Regions from separate parts of the Kitasatospora sp. NPDC036993 genome, predicted to be linked through region 2. Evidence: riboswitches for the same ligand, from Rfam matches in the RefSeq annotation. Region 2 holds a riboswitch; each other region holds the start of a gene.

Region 1 (7,076 bases), on a different contig from region 2:
GTCGGCGCCGTGGTCGATCATCCGGCGCTCCAGCTCCATCGCCAGGTGCCGCTCGGTGCGGCCGACCAGGATCGACTCCAGCAGCTCGCCGAGCGCCTGGTCGGCGATCTCGGCGGCGATCCGCAGGTCGGCGATCTCGTGCTCGTCCTTGACCACTCGCAGCCCCTCGACCACCCGGCCGAGGTCCACCAGCCGGGCCCCCTCGGCCAGGCCCCCCACCGCCCGGTGCCTGCTGACGGTCAGGTCGTGCTCCTCCACGGCCAGGCCCGACACACCGGACCTGGCGGCGGCGGCCGCGGCGGCCAGCGCGGTGTCCGCTCCGGTCGCCACCGGCATCCGGGCGACGTCCGGGGCGATCAGGTGCTCCCCCGAGTCGTCCGGGGGCAGGTCGTCCGGCAGCGCGAGCAGCGCTCTCTCCCTGGTGAGCAGCAGGGTCGCCCCACAGGGCGCGCAGCCCGTGAGGTACCGCACGTTCGCCGCACGGGTGACCAGGGCCGCATCGGCCCCCGTCGCACTGCAGTGCTCCCTCACCCGTTCCCGCCGCCCCGCGTACGCATCCGCCATGCGTCGAGCCTACGAACCCCCGGCCCGAAGCGCCCGCCGAGCACCCCCGACAGAACCCCCAGTACCCCTTGCGCGCCCCCCGCGCTTCCGTGCCCTCCCCCTCGGGCACGCGCCGGGTTCCCCGCTCCCCCGGGCGTCGGACGCCGGGAATGGGCGGGGCCGGGCCCACGTTGGACGGGGTGGAAATGAATTCCATTTCGGTGCACGGGCTCGGTCCACCGACCGGGACCCGCCGCCCCTGGCCCCAGGAGGACGCCCGATGGCCCGCAGCGAACTGCGCCCGGTGATCAAGCTCCGCTCCACCGCCGGCACCGGCTTCACGTACGTGACCCGCAAGAACCGCCGCAACGACCCGGACCGGATGGTCCTGCGCAAGTTCGACCCGGCCGCCGGCCGGCACGTCGACTTCCGCGAGGAGCGCTGACCCCGCCCACCCGGACGGCGCCTCCCCCCGGCGCGGGGAGGCGCCGTTCCGCGCACGGGTCAGTGCTTCTGTGCCCCCTGGCCGGGCGTCCAGCGCTTCTCGACGTGGGCGAGCTTCCAGTACCCGATCGCGATCGCCCAGACCACCACGAACAGCCCGGCGATGGCGTACCCGACGTTGTCCAGCGAGATCTCGGCGACGAACCCGGTGACCGGGTCGGTCAGGTCCAGCTTCTCGTGCAGCACCCCGACCAGCTCGATGGTGCCGATGATGAAGGCCACCGCGATCGACAGACCCGTGATGGTCAGGTTGTAGTACACCTTCCGCACCGGGTTGGCGAAGGCCCACTGGTACGCGAAGTTCATGAACGTCCCGTCCAGGGTGTCGAACAGGCTCATCCCGGCCGCGAACAGCAGCGGCAGGCAGACGATCGCGTACCAGGGCAGCCCGGAGGCCGCGCCCGAGCCGGCCATCACCATCAGGGTGACCTCGGTCGCGGTGTCGAAGCCCAGGCCCAGCACCATGCCGACCGGGAACATCTGGCCCGGCCTGGTGATCGAACGGGTCGCCCGGTTCAGCACCCGGGCCATGAAGCCGCGCGAGTCGAGGTGGGCCTCCAGCTCCTTCTCGTCGTACTGCCCGGCGCGCATCGAACGGAACACCTTGAGGATGCCGAGCAGCGCCGCCAGGTTGAGCGCGCCGATCAGGTAGAGGAACACGCCGGAGGTGGTGGTGCCGACCACGCCGAGCCACTTGTGGGTGGCCGACTCGTCGTCCATCAGGGTGTTCGCCAGCTGCGCGCCGCCCGCCACCAGGGCGGCCATCAGCACCACCATCGAGGAGTGCCCGAGGGCGAACCAGAAGCCCACCGAGACGGGGCGCTTGCCGTCCGCCATCAGCTTGCGGGTGGTGTTGTCGATCACCGCGATGTGGTCGGCGTCGAAGGCGTGCCGCATCCCGAGGGTGTAGGCGGTGACGCCCAGGCCCACCCCGAAGACCTGGGTGCCGACCTCGTACTTCTCGGGCGCGACCAGGAAGAGGAGCGTCCCGAAGGCCACCACGTGCATGGCCAGGATCACCCCCATCAGCCCGGCCGTACGGATGGTGTCCTCGCGCCGCCACTGGAAGCTGGGCAGCACCGAGGGCGCCGGATTCGCCCCGGCGGCAACGGTTTCGGGCAGGGTCATCTGCGGATCACGCTCCAGCACCTCGTGGAAAACCTCGTGAGATGCCGTGGCCGGTCTCCTGGCTTACGGGACGCCCGTACCCGCCTTCCCAGGTGCGCGGGGCACCCAGTGGCTCCATGGGTACGGACGACGCTCCTCCGCGGGCGGAGGAACGACCCGATCACAGTGGCGAGGGCCGCTCCGGACTGGGGACCCCTGAGGGTCCGTCACCGGTCTTCCCGAGCACCACGGCGGGCTACACCGTAGGGGCCCCGCCCGACCCGTGCAAGGCTGCGCACGTGCGCAGGTGTCCAGGATCACAGACCCTTGCCTGCGAGAATGCCGGCATGCATCTCGTACCTGCCGACCGCGTGGGCCACCGCACCATCGACGGGCACCGGGTCTGCGAGGCCATCGCCGCGATCGGCGATCCCGCGCACGTCCGGACCTGGGCCGAGCGCTTCTCGCTGCTCGCCGACCCCGGACGCCTCGCCCTGCTGCTCGCCCTCCACCGGGCCGGCCCGCTCGCCGTGACGGACCTGGCGGTCGCCACCGGCATGCGCGACCCCGCCGTCTCCCAGGCCCTGCGCCTGCTCCGCACCGCCGGGGTGGTCACCGGCGACCGGGACGGACGAGTGGTGCGCTACCGGCTCGTGGACGAGGCCATGCGCCCCCTCCTCGACGAGTGCGCCGCCGCCGAGCACCACGAGCCCAGCGCGGCGGCGGGCTGACCCCCACTCGGAAACCGTGCCGCGGCGGAGCCGGATGAGTACGATCATGGTGTGCCGTCCCACCCCCACGCCTGGCCCGCCGACCGCTGGAGCACCCGACCGGTCAGGGCCCGCGTGCTGGCGGTCGCCCGCACCCTCACCTCGGCCACCCGGGTCCTGGACGTCCTCACCCTGCTGAGCCCGGACGGCATCGAGCGGTACTTCACCGTCAACCCCGGCTCCGCCTTCGCCGACCGCGCCCTGGACGACTACCTGCGCGGCCTGCCCGGCTTCACCGTGCTGGACTGGGAGGACGCCGTCCGGCACCGCTTCGACCTGGCCGTCGCCTGCGCCGTCCACTCCTCCATGCACCGCCTGGACGCCCGCCTCGTCGTCCTCCCGCACGGCGTCGGCTACAACCGCCTGGTCACCGAGTCCACCGGCGACACGGTCACCGCCGCCGGCCTGTCCCGCAACGAACTCACCCACCGCGGACGGGTGTTCGTGGACGTCCTCGGCCTCTCCCACCCCGAGCAGCTGGACCGGCTTCGGGTCTCCTGCCCCGAGGCGCTGGACGTCGCCCGGGTCGTCGGCGACCCGTGCTTCGACCGGATGCTCACCAGCCGGCGCTCCCGCGACGGCTACCGCGCCGCGCTCGGCGCCACCGGCGGCCGACGGCTCGTCGTCGTCAGCTCCACCTGGAGCGGGCACTCGTTGCTCGGCCGCCACCCCGACCTCCCCCAGCGGCTGGTCCGCCGGCTGCCCGCCGACGAGTACACCGTGGCCGTCGTCCTGCACCCCAACGTCTGGAGCCGCCACGACCCCGAGGCGCTGCTCGACGACGCCCGCCGGATGGGCCTGCGCCTGATCCCGCCCCACCAGGGCTGGCAGGCCGCACTCGTCGCCGCCGACTGCGTGATCGGCGACCACGGCTCGGTCACCGTCTACGGCGCCGCCCTGGAACACCACACCGTGCTCGTCGCCACCGGCGCCGCCGAACTCGACCCGCACTCCCCCGGCTACGCCTTCGGCCAGGCCGCGCCCGTCCTCGACCCGGACGGGGACCTCGCCGCCCAGCTCGAACTCGCCCTGGCCCGGGGCCCGGCCGACCTCAGCGGCGTCACCGGCCGCTCGCTCGCCCACCAGGGCGAATCCGCCCACCTGCTGCGCCCGCTGCTCTACTCCTTCCTGGACGGACTCGACGAACCCGCGGACGAACCGGCCGTACCGCCCTACCCCAGGCCCGTTCCGCGCCCCGCGACCGCCGAGGGGCCCACCGCGTACGACGTCGAGGGAGTGAGCGAGGGCACCGAGGTCAGCCTCCGGCGCTACCCCTTCGACCCGCGCGACCACACCCCGCGCGGCTTCCACGCCCTCACCGACGACCACCCCGGCGACGCCCTGCGCCACACCGCCGAGGTGCTCGCCCGCACCGAGGCCCACGCCGAACGCCCCGCCACCCGCTGGCTCGCCGACACCGCCGCCGAACTGCCCGGCCTCGCCGTCGCGGTGGCCGCCCTCGGCCCGGCCCGCCATCTGCTGCGGCTGCGCGGCGGCCCGCTGCTGGAGGCCCGCGCCGAACCGGACTGGGGCCGCCCCGACCCCGGCATCGACCCGCTGCTGCTCGGCTCCGCCGTCGCCTCCTGGCTCGCCGACGGCGGCGACCCGGCCGGCCTCCCCGACCACGGACTCACCGTCCGCACCGGCGGCCACCGTACCCGGGTGTCCTTCAGTACCGGCCCGTAGGCTCCTAGGACGGGCCCTGACCGGCCAGTTCCCGCAGCCGTTCGCGGCTGCGCTCCGCCAGTTCCACGTCGCCCCGCTCCTCGGCGAGGCCGAGCAGCAGGGTGTGCGCCTGCGCCTCCTTGGCGTACTGGCTCCGCTCCCTGGCCTGCCGGGCGCAGTCGTCCGCCTGGGCGACGGCGAGGTCCAGCTGCCCGAGCGCCCGGTGGGCCCGGGCGCGGACCAGCGGCAGCTTCATCAGCATGTCCTCGTCCCGCGTCCGCCCCGCCTGGGCGGTGGCCCCGGCCAGCAGGGCCAGCGCCTCCCCGGGACGGCCGTCGGCGATCAGCGCCTGCGCCACGTTGTAGCTCTGGACGATCTCGCCGTGGTCGTCGCCCCGGTTCGCCGCCAGGGCCAGGGTGAACCGCTCCACCGCGTCGGCCGGGCGCCCGTCGGCCAGGCAGAGCAGACCGTCCGTCTCGTAGAGCACCCCCACCACCTGACGGTCGGTCACCAGCGGGACCAGCTCCGTGGCGAGCGCCAACTGCTCGGCGGCGAGCCGGTGCTCCCCGCGCTCGAAGTGGGCCCTGGCGAGCTGGTTGCGCATCCGGACCACGGCGGCCGGCCGGTTGTCCCACTGGGCCGACTCGATGCCGAGCCGGTGGGCGGCGATCCAGTCCTGGTAGAGCTTCCGGCCGTGGTAGAGCGGCCAGAGCGACTCGCAGAGCCGCCACACCTCGCCGTGCCGGCCCTGCTCGGCCGCCGCCTCCACCACGGCGCGGAAGTTGGCGCGTTCGGCGTACAGCCACTCCAGGGCCGCGGTCCCGGACGGGAAGCGGGGCAGGTCGTCACCGCTCGGCTCCTGGAGGCGCAGCCGCTTCCCTGCCATCGCCCGGTCGGCCGCCGACGCCCGGCCGCGGTAGTACGCGACGACTCCGGCGAGCAGCCCCTCGCGGTCGGGCAGTTCCCGCGCCCGGCCGTAGGCGTGCGTCCGCACCACGTCATGGGCCCGGAAGCGGTCCTCGCCGTCGTCGTCCAGCACTTCGTCCAGCAGGTGGACGCCGCGCAGCTCCCCGATCGCCCGTTCGGCCCGCCGGACGCCGACCGCCCGCGCCAGTCCGGCGGACACGAAGGGGCCCGGGTGCACGCCGATCAGGTGGTAGAGCGCCCGGCCCTCCGGCGACAGCCGTTCGTAGACCAGGTCGTACGTCGCGCCGAGATCGTTCTCCTCGTCCTCCAGCATCGCCAACCTGCCCTCGCGGTCGTGCAGTTCGGCCACCACCCGGCCGACCGGCAGGCTGTCGCGGTCCAGCAGCTGGCTGCCGACCGCGTTCAGCGCGAGCGGCAGTCCGCCGCACAGCTCGACCAGCTCCGCCAGCTCCCCGTCGGTGCCCCGCCCCGAGCCCACCCAGCCGCGCACCAGCTCGGCGCCCGCCGTCGCGCTCAGCGGCCCGAGCTGCCGCACCCGCGCGCCGTCCGTCCGCAGCGCGGGCAGCCGGCGCCGGCTCGCGACCACCACCAGCCCGCGGGCCGGGAGCAGCGCCCGGACCTCCGCGGCGTGTTCGACGTTGTCCAGGAAGAACAGGCAGCGGCGCTCGGCGGTGGCGGTGCGGAAGGCCGTGAACCGCTCGGCCTCCACGGCCGGCGGCTCGGTGCCGAGGGCGCGCAGGAAGCCGGCCAGCAGCTCGGGGAGGTCCACCCCGCCCTGGTGCCGGTAGGCGAGGAGGTCCGCGTAGAGGTCGCCGTCCGGGAAGCTCCCCCGGTGCTCCTCGGTGAACTTGGCGATCAGCTCGGTCTTGCCGACCCCGCCCAGACCGGTGAACACCACGATCCCGAGTCCGCCCGCCTCGACCGGGGCCAGGGCCTCGGCGAGGGCGGCGAGTTCCGGCTCGCGGTTGACGAACGGGCCGTGCGGCGACCGGACCTGACGAGGTCTCGCCTTCTGTTCGGGCTGGTGGATGTGCAGCGATCCGATGGTCCCGGCCTGCACCACATGGCCGCCCACCGTGGCCCCCGACAGGGTGTTGGCCACCTCGTGCCGCTCCATCTGCCCGCTCCCTCCGACCGGCCCGGGCCCCAGCCTACGGGCTGGGCGCCGGGCCGGAGGGGCACTCCGGGTGTCAGCGGGGGGTGATCTCCCCCATCTCAGCCCAGCCGTCCATGCCGGGGATCTCGGTGGAGACGATCCGCGGCTTGGCGGCCACCGCGTACGACAGGTCCTCCATGGCCTTGGCGAAGTGCGCGGACTCCACGTGCTCCTTGCCGGCCTCGCCGTCGCGGAACGCCTCGACCAGGACGAACTCGTTGGGGTCGTCGACGCTGCGGGACCACTCGAAGAAGATGTTGCCGGGCTCGTTCCGGGTGGCCCGGGTGAACTCGTCGACCAGGTCGAGCCAGCCGTCGACGCGCTCGGGGCGGACCGGGAACTTGACGGTGATGAAGATCATGGGGCTTCCTTCCACGCCACGCTCACACGTGGCGGTACGGGTT
Region 2 (7,076 bases):
GTAGCACCCCGCAGGGTGCGGCCGCTGTCGACCTCATCTGGCGAAAGTCATCGTTCTCAGGGGCTCAGAGCAACTGTATTGAGATCGCGGCTGGTGTCACCGAGGTTGTGCCGGTGCGTGACTCGAAGGATCCGAACGGGCCGGCGCTGCTCTTCCCGGCCGAGGCCTGGGCCTCGTTCCTCTCCGGGGTCAAGTCCGGAGACTTTCCGACCGGCTGAAACATCAGCGGTGCCCCGCACGGGCTGTGGCCGTGCGGGGCACCGCTGATGTCGTATCTGCTGGCTTAGAAGTCGTCGTCGAAGGCGACCGAGCCCTCGACGGCCACCTGGTACGCCGACACGCGACGCTCGAAGAAGTTGGTCAGCTCCTGGACGTTCTGGAGCTCCATGAAGCCGAACGGGTTGGTCGAGCCGTACCGGATCGGCAGGCCCAGCCGCGCCAGGCGCTGGTCGGCCACGGCCTCCAGGTACTCGCGCATCGAGTCGGTGTTCATGCCGGCCAGACCGTCGCCGCACAGGTCCTGGGCGAACTGGAGCTCGGCCTCGACGGCCTCCTCCAGCATCTCCGTCACCTGCTTCGCCATCTCGTCGTCGAAGAGGTCGGGCTCCTCCTCGCGCACGGTGTCGACCACCGACATGGCGAAGTCCATGTGCATGGACTCGTCGCGGAACACCCAGTTCGTCCCCGTCGCGAGACCGTGCAGCAGACCGCGCGACCGGAACCAGTACACGTACGCGAACGCGCCGTAGAAGAACAGGCCCTCGACGCACGCCGCGAAGCAGATCAGGTTGAGCAGGAACGCCCGGCGATCTTCCTTCGTCTGCAACGAGTCGATGTGGTCGACCGCGTTCATGTACTTGAAGCAGAACTGCGCCTTCTGGCGGATGGAGGGGATGTTCTCCACCGCCGCGAAGGCCGCGTTGCGGTCCTCCGGGTCGGGCAGGTAGGTGTCCAGCAGCGTCAGGTAGAACTGGACGTGCACGGCCTCCTCGAACAGCTGACGCGACAGGTACAGCCGCGCCTCCGGGGAGTTGATGTGCTTGTAGAGGCTCAGCACCACGTTGTTGGAGACGATCGAGTCACCCGTCGCGAAGAACGCGACCAGTCGCCCGATGAGGTGGCGCTCGCCCTCGCTGAGCTTCGCCAGGTCGGCGACGTCGGAGTGCAGGTCCACCTCCTCGACGGTCCAGGTGTTCTTGATGGCGTCCCGGTACCGGTCGTAGAACGACGGGTAGCGCATCGGGCGCAGGGTCAGCTCGAAGCCGGGGTCGAGCAGCATCTTCTGGCGGTCGTCGGACATTACTGGCAGGCCTCGCAGGACTCGGGGTTCTCCAGGGAGCAGGCGATGGCGGCTTCCTGCTCCGGGGTGAGGGTCGGACTGTTCACGGGCACCGGCGCGGGCGCGGGCGCGGCGGCACGTGCGGTGCCGGACGCGGCCTGGGCGATGCGGGTGGCCGGGCGCGAACGCAGGTAGTAGGTGGTCTTGAGACCGACCTTCCACGCGTAGGCGTACATCGAGCTGAGCTTGCCGATGGTCGGCGCCGCCATGAACAGGTTCAGGGACTGGCTCTGGTCCAGGTACGGCATGCGGGCCGCGGCCAGGTCGATCAGCGCGCGCTGCGGCAGCTCCCAGGCCGTGCGGTACAGCGAGCGCACCTCGGCGGGCAGCCAGTTCAGCTCCTGCACCGAGCCGTTGGCGTCGCGCAGCGCGTCGCGGGTCTGCTGGTCCCAGACGCCGAGGTCCTTGAGCTCGCGCACCAGGTACGGGTTGACCTGGAGGAACTCGCCGGACAGCGTCTCGCGCTTGAACAGGTTGGACACCTGCGGCTCGATGCACTCGTACACGCCGGCGATGGACGCGATGGTCGCGGTCGGCGCGATCGCGAGCAGCAGCGAGTTGCGCAGGCCGGTCTCGGCGATCCGGGCGCGCAGCGCGGTCCAGCGGTCGGCCCACTGCGGGGCGGCCGTCGGGAAGTGGTCGATGTGCAGCTCGCCGCGGGCCGCGCGGGTCTCGCCGTACGCCTCGTGGCGGCCGAGCTGCTCGGCCAGGTCGGCGGAGCGCTCGTACGCGGTGAGCATGATGCGCTCGGCGATCAGCGTCGAAAGGGCCTTCGCCTCGGCCGAGTCGAAGTCGATCCGCAGCTTGAAGAAGACGTCCTGGAGGCCCATCACGCCGAGGCCGACCGGCCGCCAGCGGGAGTTGGAGGTGCCGGCCTCGGTGGTCGGGTAGAAGTTGATGTCCACCACGCGGTCGAGGAAGGTGACGGCGGTGCGCACGGTGGCGTCCAGCCGCTCCCAGTCCATCGCGCCGGCGAGGTCGCCGGCGGAGGCCCCGGCGGCCACGTGGGCGCCCAGGTTGACCGAGCCCAGGTTGCAGACGGCGGTCTCGGAGTCGTCCGTGACCTCCAGGATCTCCGTGCACAGGTTGGAGGAGTGCACGGTGCGGCCCGGCAGCGCGGTCTGGTTGGCGGCGCGGTTGGAGGCGTCCTTGAAGGTCATCCAGCCGTTGCCGGTCTGCGCCAGGGTGCGCATCATGCGGGCGTACAGGGTCTGCGCCGGGATGGTGCGGACGGCCTTGCCGGCCTGCTCGGCCTTGAGGTACGCCTCGTCGAAGTCGGCGCCCCACAGGTCGACCAGCTCCGGCACGTCGGCCGGGGAGAACAGCGACCAGTCCTGGTTGGCGTTGACCCGGCGCATGAACTCGTCCGGGATCCAGTGCGCCAGGTTGAGGTTGTGGGTGCGGCGGGCCTCTTCGCCGGTGTTGTCGCGGAGCTCCAGGAACTCCTCGATGTCGGCGTGCCAGGTCTCCAGGTAGACGCAGGCCGCGCCCTTGCGGCGGCCGCCCTGGTTGACGGCGGCGACCGAGGAGTCGAGGGTGCGCAGGAACGGCACGATGCCGTTGGACTTGCCGTTGGTGCCGCGGATCAGGCTGCCGCGCGAGCGGATGCGCGAGTAGGACAGGCCGATGCCGCCGGCGTGCTTGGACAGCCGGGCGATCTGCGCGTAGCGGTTGTAGATCGAGTCCAGGTTGTCCAGCGGCGAGTCGAGCAGGTAGCAGCTCGACATCTGCGGGTGCCGGGTGCCGGAGTTGAAGAGCGTCGGCGAGGAGGTCAGGTACTCCAGGCGGCTCATCAGGCCGTACAGCTCGGCCACCTCGCGCACCGACTGCTCGCTGTCGCCGACCGCCAGGCCGCACGCGACGCGGAGCAGGAAGTGCTGCGGGGTCTCGATCACCTTGCGGGTGATCGGGTGGCGCAGCAGGTAGCGGGACTGCACGGTGCGCAGGCCGAAGTACTCGAAGCGGTCGTCGCCCTCGGGGTCGATCAGCGCGTCCAGCGCGGCGGCGTGCTTGGCGACGAAGTCGGCGGTGGCGTCGCCGATCAGGCCCTCGTCGTGGCCGACGGTGATCGAGGCCGAGAAGGACACCGAGCCCTGGCTGTTCGCCTCGTCGACGATCTCCAGCGCGAGCAGCCGGGCGGCCAGCTTCGAGTACTGGGGGTCCTCGGCGATCATCGACGCGGCGGCGTCCACGGCCAGCCCGCGCAGTTCGGCGAAGTCCGAGCCGGCGTGGCGGCCGCGCAGCGCGGCGGCGGCGACATGGCCGGGGTCCACCTCGGTGAGGTCGACGCTGCGGTCGGTGAGCAGCCGCAGCAGGGCGCCGCCGGGGTCGGAGACCGTCGGGTCGGTGAAAACGGTACCGGTGCCCTGGGCGGGCAGGGTGGCTGAGGCTGCGGTGGTCAAGGCGCTCTCTCCTGGCGGCGATCGGCGGCTGTGATCGGGGGGCCACCGGGCCGATGGGGGCAGGGGAGCACGGCACGAACGCACACGGCGTCGCGCGACGGTTACTCCCCGGCCCGCCCGCGAGGCCCGGAGGGGTACTGCTCGTGCTGGCGCGGCCTCTGCGGGAGGGCCGTGGCGCACACTGTCCGGCAGGTAATCGGACTCGCGGGCACGGCTGCTGGAGCCGCCCGCTCACCGCTGCGGGGCAGTCCCGGATTCGCACCGGGTTCCCCTGCGTCGACAGCAGAAGCGAGCATACATGTTGTGCCGCCGGACTGCGGTGGCACCATATGTTGTGGCTGTCGTGTCGCGGGTGTGGCTGAGCGGGGTGGCCCGTCAGTGCTTCAGATAGACCTTGTACGTGCTCGAATCACCGGTCGGTGAGGTGAATTGGGCGACCAGCCGGTAGTGTCCGGCGGCGGTCAGGGCGTCGCTCAGGGCCCGGTCGGTGGCCTTCGGCGCGGTGCTGTCGAGGACGACCACGGTGAACCAGCCGTCCCGGATCGCGGCCACGCTGCCGGCGTCGCCGTGGTGCTGCACCCCGGCGCCGTCGCGGTAGTCCGTGCCGGCCCGCGCGGAGACCCACTGCTCGGGTCGGGAGACGCCGCCCAGGTAGTACTCGGCGAGTCCGTCGACCTCGGTGAGGTAGCGGCCCTGGGGCTCCGCGTGGACCCGCAGGACGGCCAGCAGGCGGCCGGAGTCGGGCCCGTTCTGGTAGCGCAGGGCGGACTGCTCCAGGCCGAGGGCGAGCAGCGCGACCCAGACCAGGATGCCCAGCTGGGGGTGGCGGAAGTGGGCGCCGACCAGCCGGGTCAGGCCGACCCCGGCGAGCGGGGCGGCGAGCAGCATGCCGTAGCCGAGGTGGCGGAACAGCGCGCCGGAGGTGCCGGTCCACAGGTGGGCGGCGGGGACCAGCAGGGTGGTGACGGTCAGGACGGCCCCGAGCAGGGCGCGCCGGCCCCGGGTGGTGGGGACGGCGTCCTTCTCCGGCGCGTCGTGCTCGTTGATCTGCTCGTGGCGCGCGTAGGCGATGGTGCCGGCCACCGCGAGGACGGTGAACAGGCCGGCCCACTGGAGCGTGCCGAGCAGGATCGAGCCGGCTGAGCCGGGGGCGTTGCCGCGCGAGGGCGACCACCCCGCGACCCTGCCGAGGGTGCCGTACGGGAGCAGCAGCAGGAGGGTGCCGGCGCCCGTCAGCAGCGCGCGCAGGGCTGCTGGTCCCGGCCGCTGGTACGGCCGGGCGCAGGCGAACGCGAGGGCGACCAGGGCGGGGACGGCGAAGGCCGCGGAGTAGGCGACGGCGCAGGCCAGCGCCGTGGGTGGGGCGGCGAGCAGGGCCAGGGCCGGATGCCGTCGGGCGGTGAACACGGTGGTCCAGGCCGCGACGGCGACCAGCAGGACGGCGAGCGACTCGGGTGCGGCGTAGAAGCCGACCACGACGGTGGACTGGAGGACGGCGTAGACGGCGATGGCGCAGATGGCGACCCGCTCGTTGAACAGCCGCCGGGTCAGCGAGTACAGCAGGACGGTGGTGACCAGCGCGAAGCCGAGGCTGAGCAGCCGGGTGCCCCAGATGCCACCGGCGTTCGCGGCGGCGCCGGCCAGTGGCGGGTAGAGCCAGGGCGAGCCGTGCACCCGGTCGACCAGGTCGGTGGTGACCGGGGTGCCGTGCAGCAGGTGGGCCAGCTGCCGGCGGCCGGAGACCATGGCGGCGGCCTCGTCGGGGTGGGCGGCGGCCAGCAGGCGCAGCGAGAGCGCGGCCTGGACGGTGAGGACGGCGCCCAGCAGGCCGCGGGCGATCCAGCGGCGGCGCGGGCTGGGGCCCGGGTCCCAGCTGATCGCGGGGACCTGCGGGATGGTGTACGGGGCCAGTTCTATGTTGTCGGGGTTGTCCACCGCCACGGCCGTGCGGGGCCCGGCGGTGTCCGGTCCCGGCTCGGCGGTGTCCGGTCCTGGTTCGGCGGGTTCGGGCTCGGCGGCCCGGCGGCGGCGGGCCGCGCGGCCGTGCGGGACGGAGGGGAACTCGGACTCAGTGCTCATCTGGGGTTCCGGATGTCGAAGCCGTAACGGGGGTCGGACACGCGCTGCTTGAACGCGGCGAGGGTGTCCGGGACGGCCTCGACCCGCCAGTCCGCCCGCTTGACGATGTTGAACCAGACGAAGCCGACGACGTCGTCGTGCGCCTCCAGGCCGGAGAACAGCTGGTCGACGTCCGCGCGTTGGCGCTTGCCCTGCTCGGAGGCGGTCTCGCTGATGAAGAAGGGCTTCTTGGAGAAGCCGCGGATCTCGGCCATGGTCGGCCCGTACAGCGCCTCGAAGGTCTTCGGCCCGGTGCGGGTGAAGTAGCCGGTCATGCCCGCCCAGTCGACGTAGGTGTCGCCGGGGTAGTACGGCGCCAGGCGGGTGTTGGGCGCGGGGTCGGTGATGTTGGGGCTCCAGACCCAGATCACGTTGGTGGCGCCGGCCTGGTCGAAGATGTCGTGGACGTGGCGCCAGGCGGCCACGAAGTCCTCGGGGGTGGCGGCCTGACGGCCCCACGGGTACCAGTCGCCGTTCATCTCGTGGGCGATGCTGATGGCGATCGGCAGGTTGAACCTGGCGACGGACTTGGCGACGCCGCGCACGTAGTCGTCGGTGTCGCCGGCCGCGATCGAGGCGAGCGAGCGGTCGTGCGGTTCCCAGGCCATGAAGGGCAGTGCCCCGGCCTCGTGGATCCGGCGTGCGCCGGCGGTGTCGAAGCCGCCCTTCCAGTGGGCGTAGAACTCCAGGACGTTGGGCTGCTTGCCGATCGCGGCGCTGTAGCCGGGCAGCGCGTCCATCGTGGCGGGGACGTCGGGCAGGGCGGCGCCGAGGTACTTGTGGTCGGGCTTGAGCAGCGGCGTGACGTCGTACGGGACGCCGGCCGGCAGGGCCCTGGGCGTCCCGGCAGGCGCGCTCGGCGCGGCGCCCGGGGCCGTGCCGGGGGCCGTCGCGGGGGCGGCGCCGGGAGTGGCCGCGGCGGCGGGCCGGTCGAGGCCCTCCTGCATGGCGAAGCCGGGGTCCTCGGGGCCGCACCCGGTGGCGAGCAGCAGGCCGGCGGCGGTCAGCAGCAGGAGCGCCGGCCGGCGACGGAGCCGGCCGGCCCGTCGGAGGTGGGCGGGCATGGCGATCACACTGCTTCCGTGGGGCGCGGCTGGACGAGGACCCGGCCGACGATGGTGGCGTAGAAGAGGCCGGAGGCGAGGACGAGGGCGAAGTTGAGCGGGCCCATGGTGAGCATCCGCCAGATGCTCAGCAGCACCCAGAGCAGGGCCGTG
Region 3 (7,076 bases), on a different contig from region 2:
CCGCGCCGGCCGTGAGGGCCAGGTGGGTGCCCAGTTCGCCGGGGGCGAGGGCGAGCAGGTAGCTGCCGCCGACGTCCGGGACGAAGCCGATCCCGGTCTCCGGCAGGGCGATCCGGCTGCGTTCGGTGACGATCCGGACGCTGCCGTGCGCGGAGACGCCGACCCCGCCGCCCATCACGATGCCGTCCATCAGTGCCACGTATGGCTTCGGGTAGCGGGCGATCCGGGCGTTGAGGTGGTACTCGTCGCGCCAGAACCGCTCGGCGGCGGCGCGGTCCCCGCCGGTGGCGGCGCGGTGGATGGCGACGATGTCGCCGCCCGCGCAGAGCCCGCGCTCGCCGGCGCCGGTGACGACCACGGTCGCGACGGCGTCGTCGTGCTCCCAGTCGTCCAGGGCCCGGGCGATCCGCAGCACCATGGCGTGGGTGAGGGCGTTGAGGGCCTTGGGGCGGTTGAGCACGATCAGCCCGGCCCGGCCCTCCCGGTGGACCAGGACGTCGTCGGCCCCGGTGGTGTCGGCCCCCATCAGGCGGCCCCGATCAGGCCGCGGGCGACGATGACGCGCATGATCTCGTTGGTCCCTTCCAGGATCTGGTGCACCCGCAGGTCGCGGACGGTCTTCTCGATGCCGTACTCGGTCAGGTAGCCGTAGCCGCCGTGGAGCTGGAGCGCCTGGTTGGCCACCTCGAAGCCGGTGTCGGTGGCGTGCCGCTTGGCCATCGCGCACAGCTGCGGGGCCCGCGGGTCGCCGCGGTCCAGGGCCGCCGCCGCGCGCCAGAGCAGCGCCCGAGCGGCCTCCAGTTCGGTGGCCATGTCGGCGAGCCGGAACTGGAGCGCCTGGGCGTGCAGCAGCCGGGCGCCGAAGGCCTCGCGGTCGGCGAGGTGCGCCGTCGTCCGCTCCAGGGCGCTCTGGGCGCCGCCGAGCGAGCAGGCGGCGATGCCGAGCCGGCCGCCGTCGAGGCCGGCCATCGCGATCCGGAAGCCCTCGCCCTCGCCGCCGAGCAGCCGGTCGGCGGGCAGCCTGACCCCGTCCAGCAGCACCTGGCGGGTCGGCTGGGCGTTCCAGCCCATCTTCCTCTCGTTCGGCCCGAAGGAGAGGCCCGGGTCGTCGCGGTCCACCAGGAACGCCGAGATGCCCCTGGCGCCCGGTTCGCCGGTGCGGGCCATCACCAGGTACACCCTGGCGGCACCCGCGCCCGAGACGAACTGCTTGACGCCGTCCAGCACCCAGTGGTCGCCGGCGCGCACCGCCCGGGTGGTGATGGCGGCGGCGTCGGAACCTGCCCCCGGTTCGGTCAGGCAGTAGCTGCCCAGGTGCTCGGCCGAGCAGAGCGCGGGCAGCCAGCGGGCGCGCTGCTCCTCGGTGCCGTGGCGGTCGACCATCCAGCCGACCATGTTGTGGATGGACAGGTAGGCGGCGATGGAAGGGCAGCCGCCGGCCAGTGCCTCGAAGGCCACCACCCCGTCCTGCCGGGAGAGTCCGGAGCCGCCGGCCTCCTCGCGGACGTAGACCCCGGCCAGCCCGAGGTCGGCGGCCTTGCGCAGCACGTCCACCGGAAAGTGCTTGGCCTGGTCCCACTCCACCGCGTACGGCGCCAGGCACTCGGCGGCGAACTCCCGTACCGCGGCGGCGATATCAATCTGATCTTCCGTCAGATCACTTGCGTGCACGGCGTTCACCCCATCGTCGGCATGGTGAAGCTCGCGCCCTCCTTGACCCCGGAGGGCCAGCGCGAGGTGACGGTGCGGGTGCGGGTGTAGAAGCGGATGGAGTCGGGGCCGTGCTGGTTGAGGTCGCCGAACGCGGAGCGCTTCCAGCCGCCGAAGGTGTGGTAGGCGACCGGCACCGGGATGGGCACGTTGACCCCGACCATGCCGGTGTCCACCCGCCGGGCGAAGTCCCTGGCGGTGTCGCCGTCCCGGGTGTAGATGGCCACGCCGTTGCCGAACTCGTGCTCGCTGGGCAGCCGCAGCGCCTCCTCGTAGTCGGCGGCGCGGACGACCGTGAGCACCGGACCGAAGATCTCCTCGCGGTGGATCCGCATCCCGGGCGTGACCCGGTCGAACAGCGAGGCGCCGAGGAAGTAGCCGCCCTCGTGTCCTTCCAGTCGGAACTCCCGCCCGTCGACGACGAGTTCGGCGCCCTCCCGGACGCCGAGGTCCAGGTACCCGCGGACCCGGTCGAGCGCGTCGGCGCCGACCAGCGGGCCGAAGTCCGCCGCCGGGTCGTCCGAGCGCCCGACCTTGAGCGCGGCGATCCGCTCGACCAGCTTGGCCACCAAGGCGTCCGCGGTCTCCTCCCCCACCGGGACGGCCACCGAGATCGCCATGCACCGCTCGCCGGCCGAACCGTACCCGGCGCCGATCAGCGCGTCGGCCGCCTGGTCGAGGTCGGCGTCCGGCATCACGATCAGGTGGTTCTTGGCGCCTCCGAAGCACTGCGCCCGCTTGCCATGGGCGGCGGCGGTGGCGTAGACGTACTGGGCGATCGGTGTGGAGCCGACGAAGCCCACGGCCTGGACGCGCGGGTCCTCCAGCAGGGTGTCCACGGCCTCCTTGCCGCCGTTGACCACGTTGAGCACGCCTGGCGGCAGCCCGGCCTCCAGGAAGAGTTCGGCCAGCCGCAGCGGCACCGAGGGATCGCGCTCCGAGGGCTTGAGAACGAAGGCGTTTCCGCAGGCCAGGGCGGGGGCGGCCTTCCAGAGCGGGATCATCGCCGGAAAGTTGAACGGGGTGATGCCGGCGACCACGCCGAGCGGCTGGCGCATCGAGTACACGTCGATGCCCGTCCCGGCGTTGTCGCTGAACTCGCCCTTCAGCAGGTGCGGGATGCCGGCGGCGAACTCCACGACCTCCAGGCCGCGCTGGATGTCGCCGTGGGCGTCGGAAACGGTCTTGCCGTGCTCGGCGGAGAGCAGCCGGGCGAGTTCCTCCTTCTCGCCCTCGACCAGTTGCAGGAAGCGCAGCAGCACCCGGGCCCGCCGCTGCGGGTTCCAGGCCGCCCACTCGGGCTGCGCCTGGGCGGCGTCGGCGATCACCGCCTCGACCTCGCCACGGTCGGCCAGCGGCACCCGGGCCTGCACCCGGCCGGTGTTGGGGTCGAAGACGTCGCCGTACCGGCCGGACGTCCCGGCGGCGCGCTTGCCGCCGACGAAGTGGGTCAGTTCACGGACCATCGGTTCCTTCTCTCATCAGCGCTGGGGAGAGGAGGACTGGAGAGCACCGCCGCCCGGCCGCGCGCACGGTCGGCGCACGGGCCTGCGGGCAGGCGGAAAATGACGGATCGTCAGGCGTCGAGCGCCCTGGCGACCGGAAGCACGGCAGCGGAACGGGAACAGCGGCCCGGAGTCATGCGTGTCGTCTCCATCCTCGTGGAAAACACGAACCACCCGCGGCCGGTATCCTGACTCCCGGATCGACGCCCGCCCCCTGGCCTTCCCGGCTGGCTGCCAGTGGCCGTCTCCTGCGAGGACGGACTCCCCGGTCACAGTGGCGGGACCGTGCCGGACTCACACCGGCTTCCCTGACACCGCGGACCTGCCGTCGACCATATAGTTGGACGTCCTAGTAAGTCCAGAGCGACAACCCGTGAGAACACGTCACGGACGCGTCGTCACCGGCCCGCCCGGGGCCGTCGAGCACCGCCCGGGCCCGGGGGCGGCCTCAGCCCAGGAGCTTCGCCACCACCCGGTCGAGCGCGCGGATGTCCTCCGGCGGCAGCGCGAGCAGGGCGTCCGGCGGGGTGGCGAGGATGCCGGTGGCGAGCGCGGCCTTCGCCTCGCCCTCCTCGGTGAGGTGGACCAGCTTGGAGCGCCGGTCGGCCGGGTTGGTGATGCGTTCGGCGAGGCCGCGCCGCACCAGGTCGTCCACGATCACGGTGGTGTACGGCGGGTCGGCGGTCAGCCGCTCGGCCAGCTCCCGCAGGGTGAGCGGTCCGGCGGCGAGCCGGCGCAGCGCCCTGACCCGGCTGAAGCTCATGCCGAGGGCGTCGGCGACGGCCTTGCGGCGGTCGTGGCGCTCCAGCACGAGCGCGTACATCCCCTGCCAGACCCGGGCCGCCATCCCGGCATCGGCCTCGCCCGGCTCCGGGTGTCCGCCGGTGTCAAGGCACTCCATCAGGCGTCCACCGTCCCCTTCGTCTCTCTGATCCCGTTGCCGCCGGCGTCCTCGGCCGCCTCCTCGGCGGCGAGCCGCTCCGCCGCGCGTTCGGCCGTCGCCCTGGCCCAGCGACCGGAAGTGAGCGTACCGGTGACCAGCACGGCGACACCGCAGCCGGCGATGATCCACCACGCCGTCCGGGCGGCGGCGGTGAAGGCCGCCGGGTCGGCGTGGGCGGCACCGGCCATCAGCGCACCGGTCACCGCGACGCCCAGGGACTGGCCGACCTGCCGGCTGGTGGAGGCGACGGCCGCCGCCACGCCCGCCTGCGCGCGGGGCATCCCGGAGACGGCGGTGTTCGTGATCGGCGCGTTGACCAGGCCGAAGCCGGTGCCGAAGAGCAGGAAGGCGACGACCAGCAGACCGGTCGGCACGTGCTCGGCGTAGCCGACCGCCTGGAGCACGGCGCTCGCGGTCAGTGCCGTCCCGGCGAGCAGCAGGGGCGTGCGCGGCCCGCGGGTGGCCACCATCCGGCCGGACAGCGGCGCGGTGAGCAGCGACATGACCGCCATCGGCAGCATGAACAGCCCGGCGTGCAGCGGGTCGAGCCCGCGGACGTCCTGGAGGTACAGGGAGCCGACGAACAGGAACCCGCCGAGGCCGGCGAAGGCGGCGACCGCGATCACGGTGGCACCGGAGAACGGCGCGGAGCGGAAGAACCGCAGGTCGATCAGGGGGTCGGTGCGCCGGGGCTCGTACCACAGCAGGCCCAGCAGCGCGCCGAGCGCGGCCGCCGTGCAGCCGAGGACCACGGGCGAGGTCCAGCCGCGTTCCGGCGACTCGATGATCGCGTAGGTGAGTCCGGCGAGCAGCACGACGACCAGCAGCTGGCCGACCGGGTCCGCCCTGCGGGTGCGGGCCGCCCGCGACTCCGGCACGTAGCGGGTGAGGAAGAGCGCGGCCAGGCCGATCGGGACGTTGATCCAGAAGATCGCCCGCCAGCCGGCCGACTCCACCAGGACCCCGCCGAGGATCGGTCCGGCGGCCATGCTGATGCCGACCACGCCACTCCACACGCCGATCGCGCGGGCGCGCTGCCGGGAGTCGGTGAAGGTGTTGCTGATGATCGACATCGCGACGGGGTTCAGCATCGATCCGCCGACCGCCTGGAGCATCCGCGCGGCGAGCAACCAGCCGAGCCCGGGGGCCAGGCTGCACAGCAGGGAGGCCCCGGAGAACACCACCAGTCCGATCCGGAACACCCGGCGGCGGCCGATCCGGTCGGCGGTCGATCCGGAGAGCATCAGGAGGCTCGCCAGTACCAGGGTGTAGGCGTCGACCGTCCACTGGAGTCCGGACACCGAGGTGTGCAGGTCACTCCGGATGGCGGGCAGGGCCACGTTCAGGATGGTGACGTCGAGGCTGACGATCAGCAGGCTCATGCAGCAGATGGCGAGCACGAGCCAGGGCCGCGGTCGGGCGGCATCGGGCATGACGGACGCTCCATGGTTACTTGTGTTGTTGTAATCATTGTGAGCCTATAACTAACTCCCGCGACGACTCCACCCTTTTCCGGTCCGGGAAAGACGGAACGGCCGCGCCCACACCGATCTCCTCGGCGGGGCGCGGCCGTCCAGGCCCGCGGGTCAGGCCTTCTTGACCACGCTCGACTTGAGCTGCATGGCGCCGAAGCCCTCGACACGGCAGTCGATGTCGTGCCCGTCGACGCCGTCCACCAGGCGGATGTTGCGCACCTTGGTGCCGGCCTTGATGCCGGAGACGCTGCCCTTGACCTTGAGCGCCTTGACCACCGTCACGGTGTCCCCGTCGTTCAGCACGTTGCCGACGGCATCCTTGATCACACGCTCGCCGGCCGCGGCGCCGCTCTCCTCGGAGCCGCCGGGCACCCACTCGTGGGCGCACTCGGGGCAGACCACGAGGGCGTTCATCTCATAGGTGTACTCGCAGGAACACTGCGGGCACGGGGGCAGGCTGTCGCTCATGGGTTCAACGCATCCAGGGTTTCGAGGCGGCAAGGGGGCCGGGCCGGCGGGTCCGGTGCCCACGCAGAGGGCACCCTGACGCACCTCGCGCCGATCCGACGGCACGCCAGCATGTATGAACTTGAAGAATTTTTCAAACCACCTGTCCGCCGACGTGAGGGCAGCCCCCGAAGGTGCCCCGGTCGGAGGACGCCGGGCACCTGCCGGGGCCGTCCTCCGTACCGTCGGCGAACACGAAGGTGTCCCCTGCTACACCGCGGCCGTCGGCCCGCCCTGGGTCGCGGGCCCGCGTGCCTGGTTGCCGGGGCTCCGAGGGGACCAGCCGTGGTTCACAGGACCCGCGGTCCACTCCTGGAGGCTGCCGTCCCTCGTCGTCGTGTAGACCCTGGTCTCCTTGGCGGCCGCCGTCCCGAAACGGCCCCGCAATTGGCGCGATCCGCACCCGCCCCGCCCCGCCCGTCACCCGGCCAACGGCGCGGGCAGCGGGCGGGCGTGCAGGACGTCCAGCCGGGAGACCGCCCGCGTCACCACCACGTACAGGCGGTGCAGCCCGCGCGCTTCGGCCTCCACGATCGCGGCCGGCTCCAGCACCACCACGTGGTCGTACTCCAGCCCCTTCGCCAGCGACGCCGGCAGCACCGTCACCCGCGCCGTGGTGCCGGCCTGCTCGGCCGCGCCGGTCGGGACGCCCGCCTCCCGGAGGGCCTCGGCGGTCTCCGCCACCGCGTCGTCGGCCGCGATCACCGCGATCGAGCCCTCGCGCTCCAGCGCGGCCCGCACCGCCGTCACCACCGCCCCGCCCAGGCCGCCCCCGGCCACGCTCCGCACCGTCAGCTCGCCGTCCTGCCGCAGCGACACGGCCGGCGGCACCGCCACGCCCAGCGCTCCCAGCAGGGTGTTGGCGAGGGCCATCACCACGGCCGGGACGCGGAAACCGGTGGTCAGCGGCACCACCGCGGCCTGCGGCTTGCCCAG

The links. Region 2 has a riboswitch for cobalamin ahead of ACZ7C5_RS15260 (ribonucleoside-diphosphate reductase subunit alpha). Riboswitches for the same ligand answer to the same signal wherever they lie in the genome.
Region 1: linked by a shared signal. The riboswitch ahead of nicT (Nickel transporter NicT) and the one ahead of ACZ7C5_RS15260 (ribonucleoside-diphosphate reductase subunit alpha) in region 2 are both predicted to bind cobalamin.
Region 3: linked by a shared signal. The riboswitch ahead of ACZ7C5_RS36770 (CoA-acylating methylmalonate-semialdehyde dehydrogenase) and the one ahead of ACZ7C5_RS15260 (ribonucleoside-diphosphate reductase subunit alpha) in region 2 are both predicted to bind cobalamin.

Annotation. Positions count from the first base shown of each region.
Region 1 covers NZ_JBVJRP010000003.1:395,378-402,453, forward strand. Annotated here, with positions in the region: gene ACZ7C5_RS08015 (M24 family metallopeptidase) at 1-564, opposite strand, end outside; gene rpmG (50S ribosomal protein L33) at 824-988, shown strand; gene nicT (Nickel transporter NicT) at 1,048-2,175, opposite strand; cobalamin riboswitch at 2,207-2,420, opposite strand; gene ACZ7C5_RS08030 (ArsR/SmtB family transcription factor) at 2,502-2,885, shown strand; gene ACZ7C5_RS08035 (hypothetical protein) at 2,937-4,610, shown strand; gene ACZ7C5_RS08040 (AAA family ATPase) at 4,615-6,633, opposite strand; gene ACZ7C5_RS08045 (putative quinol monooxygenase) at 6,707-7,033, opposite strand.
Region 2 covers NZ_JBVJRP010000006.1:289,853-296,928, forward strand. Annotated here, with positions in the region: gene ACZ7C5_RS15245 (helix-turn-helix domain-containing protein) at 1-4, shown strand, start outside; gene ACZ7C5_RS15250 (DUF397 domain-containing protein) at 1-218, shown strand, start outside; gene ACZ7C5_RS15255 (ribonucleotide-diphosphate reductase subunit beta) at 284-1,300, opposite strand; gene ACZ7C5_RS15260 (ribonucleoside-diphosphate reductase subunit alpha) at 1,300-3,717, opposite strand; cobalamin riboswitch at 3,912-4,070, opposite strand; gene ACZ7C5_RS15265 (glycosyltransferase family 39 protein) at 4,117-5,820, opposite strand; gene ACZ7C5_RS15270 (glycoside hydrolase family 26 protein) at 5,817-6,923, opposite strand; gene ACZ7C5_RS15275 (glycosyltransferase family 2 protein) at 6,929-7,076, opposite strand, start outside.
Region 3 covers NZ_JBVJRP010000031.1:31,149-38,224, reverse strand. Annotated here, with positions in the region: gene ACZ7C5_RS36780 (enoyl-CoA hydratase/isomerase family protein) at 1-526, opposite strand, end outside; gene ACZ7C5_RS36775 (acyl-CoA dehydrogenase family protein) at 526-1,671, opposite strand; gene ACZ7C5_RS36770 (CoA-acylating methylmalonate-semialdehyde dehydrogenase) at 1,677-3,176, opposite strand; cobalamin riboswitch at 3,377-3,560, opposite strand; gene ACZ7C5_RS36765 (MarR family winged helix-turn-helix transcriptional regulator) at 3,664-4,116, opposite strand; gene ACZ7C5_RS36760 (MFS transporter) at 4,116-5,591, opposite strand; gene ACZ7C5_RS36755 (zinc ribbon domain-containing protein YjdM) at 5,745-6,101, opposite strand; gene ACZ7C5_RS36750 (HelD family protein) at 6,561-7,076, opposite strand, start outside.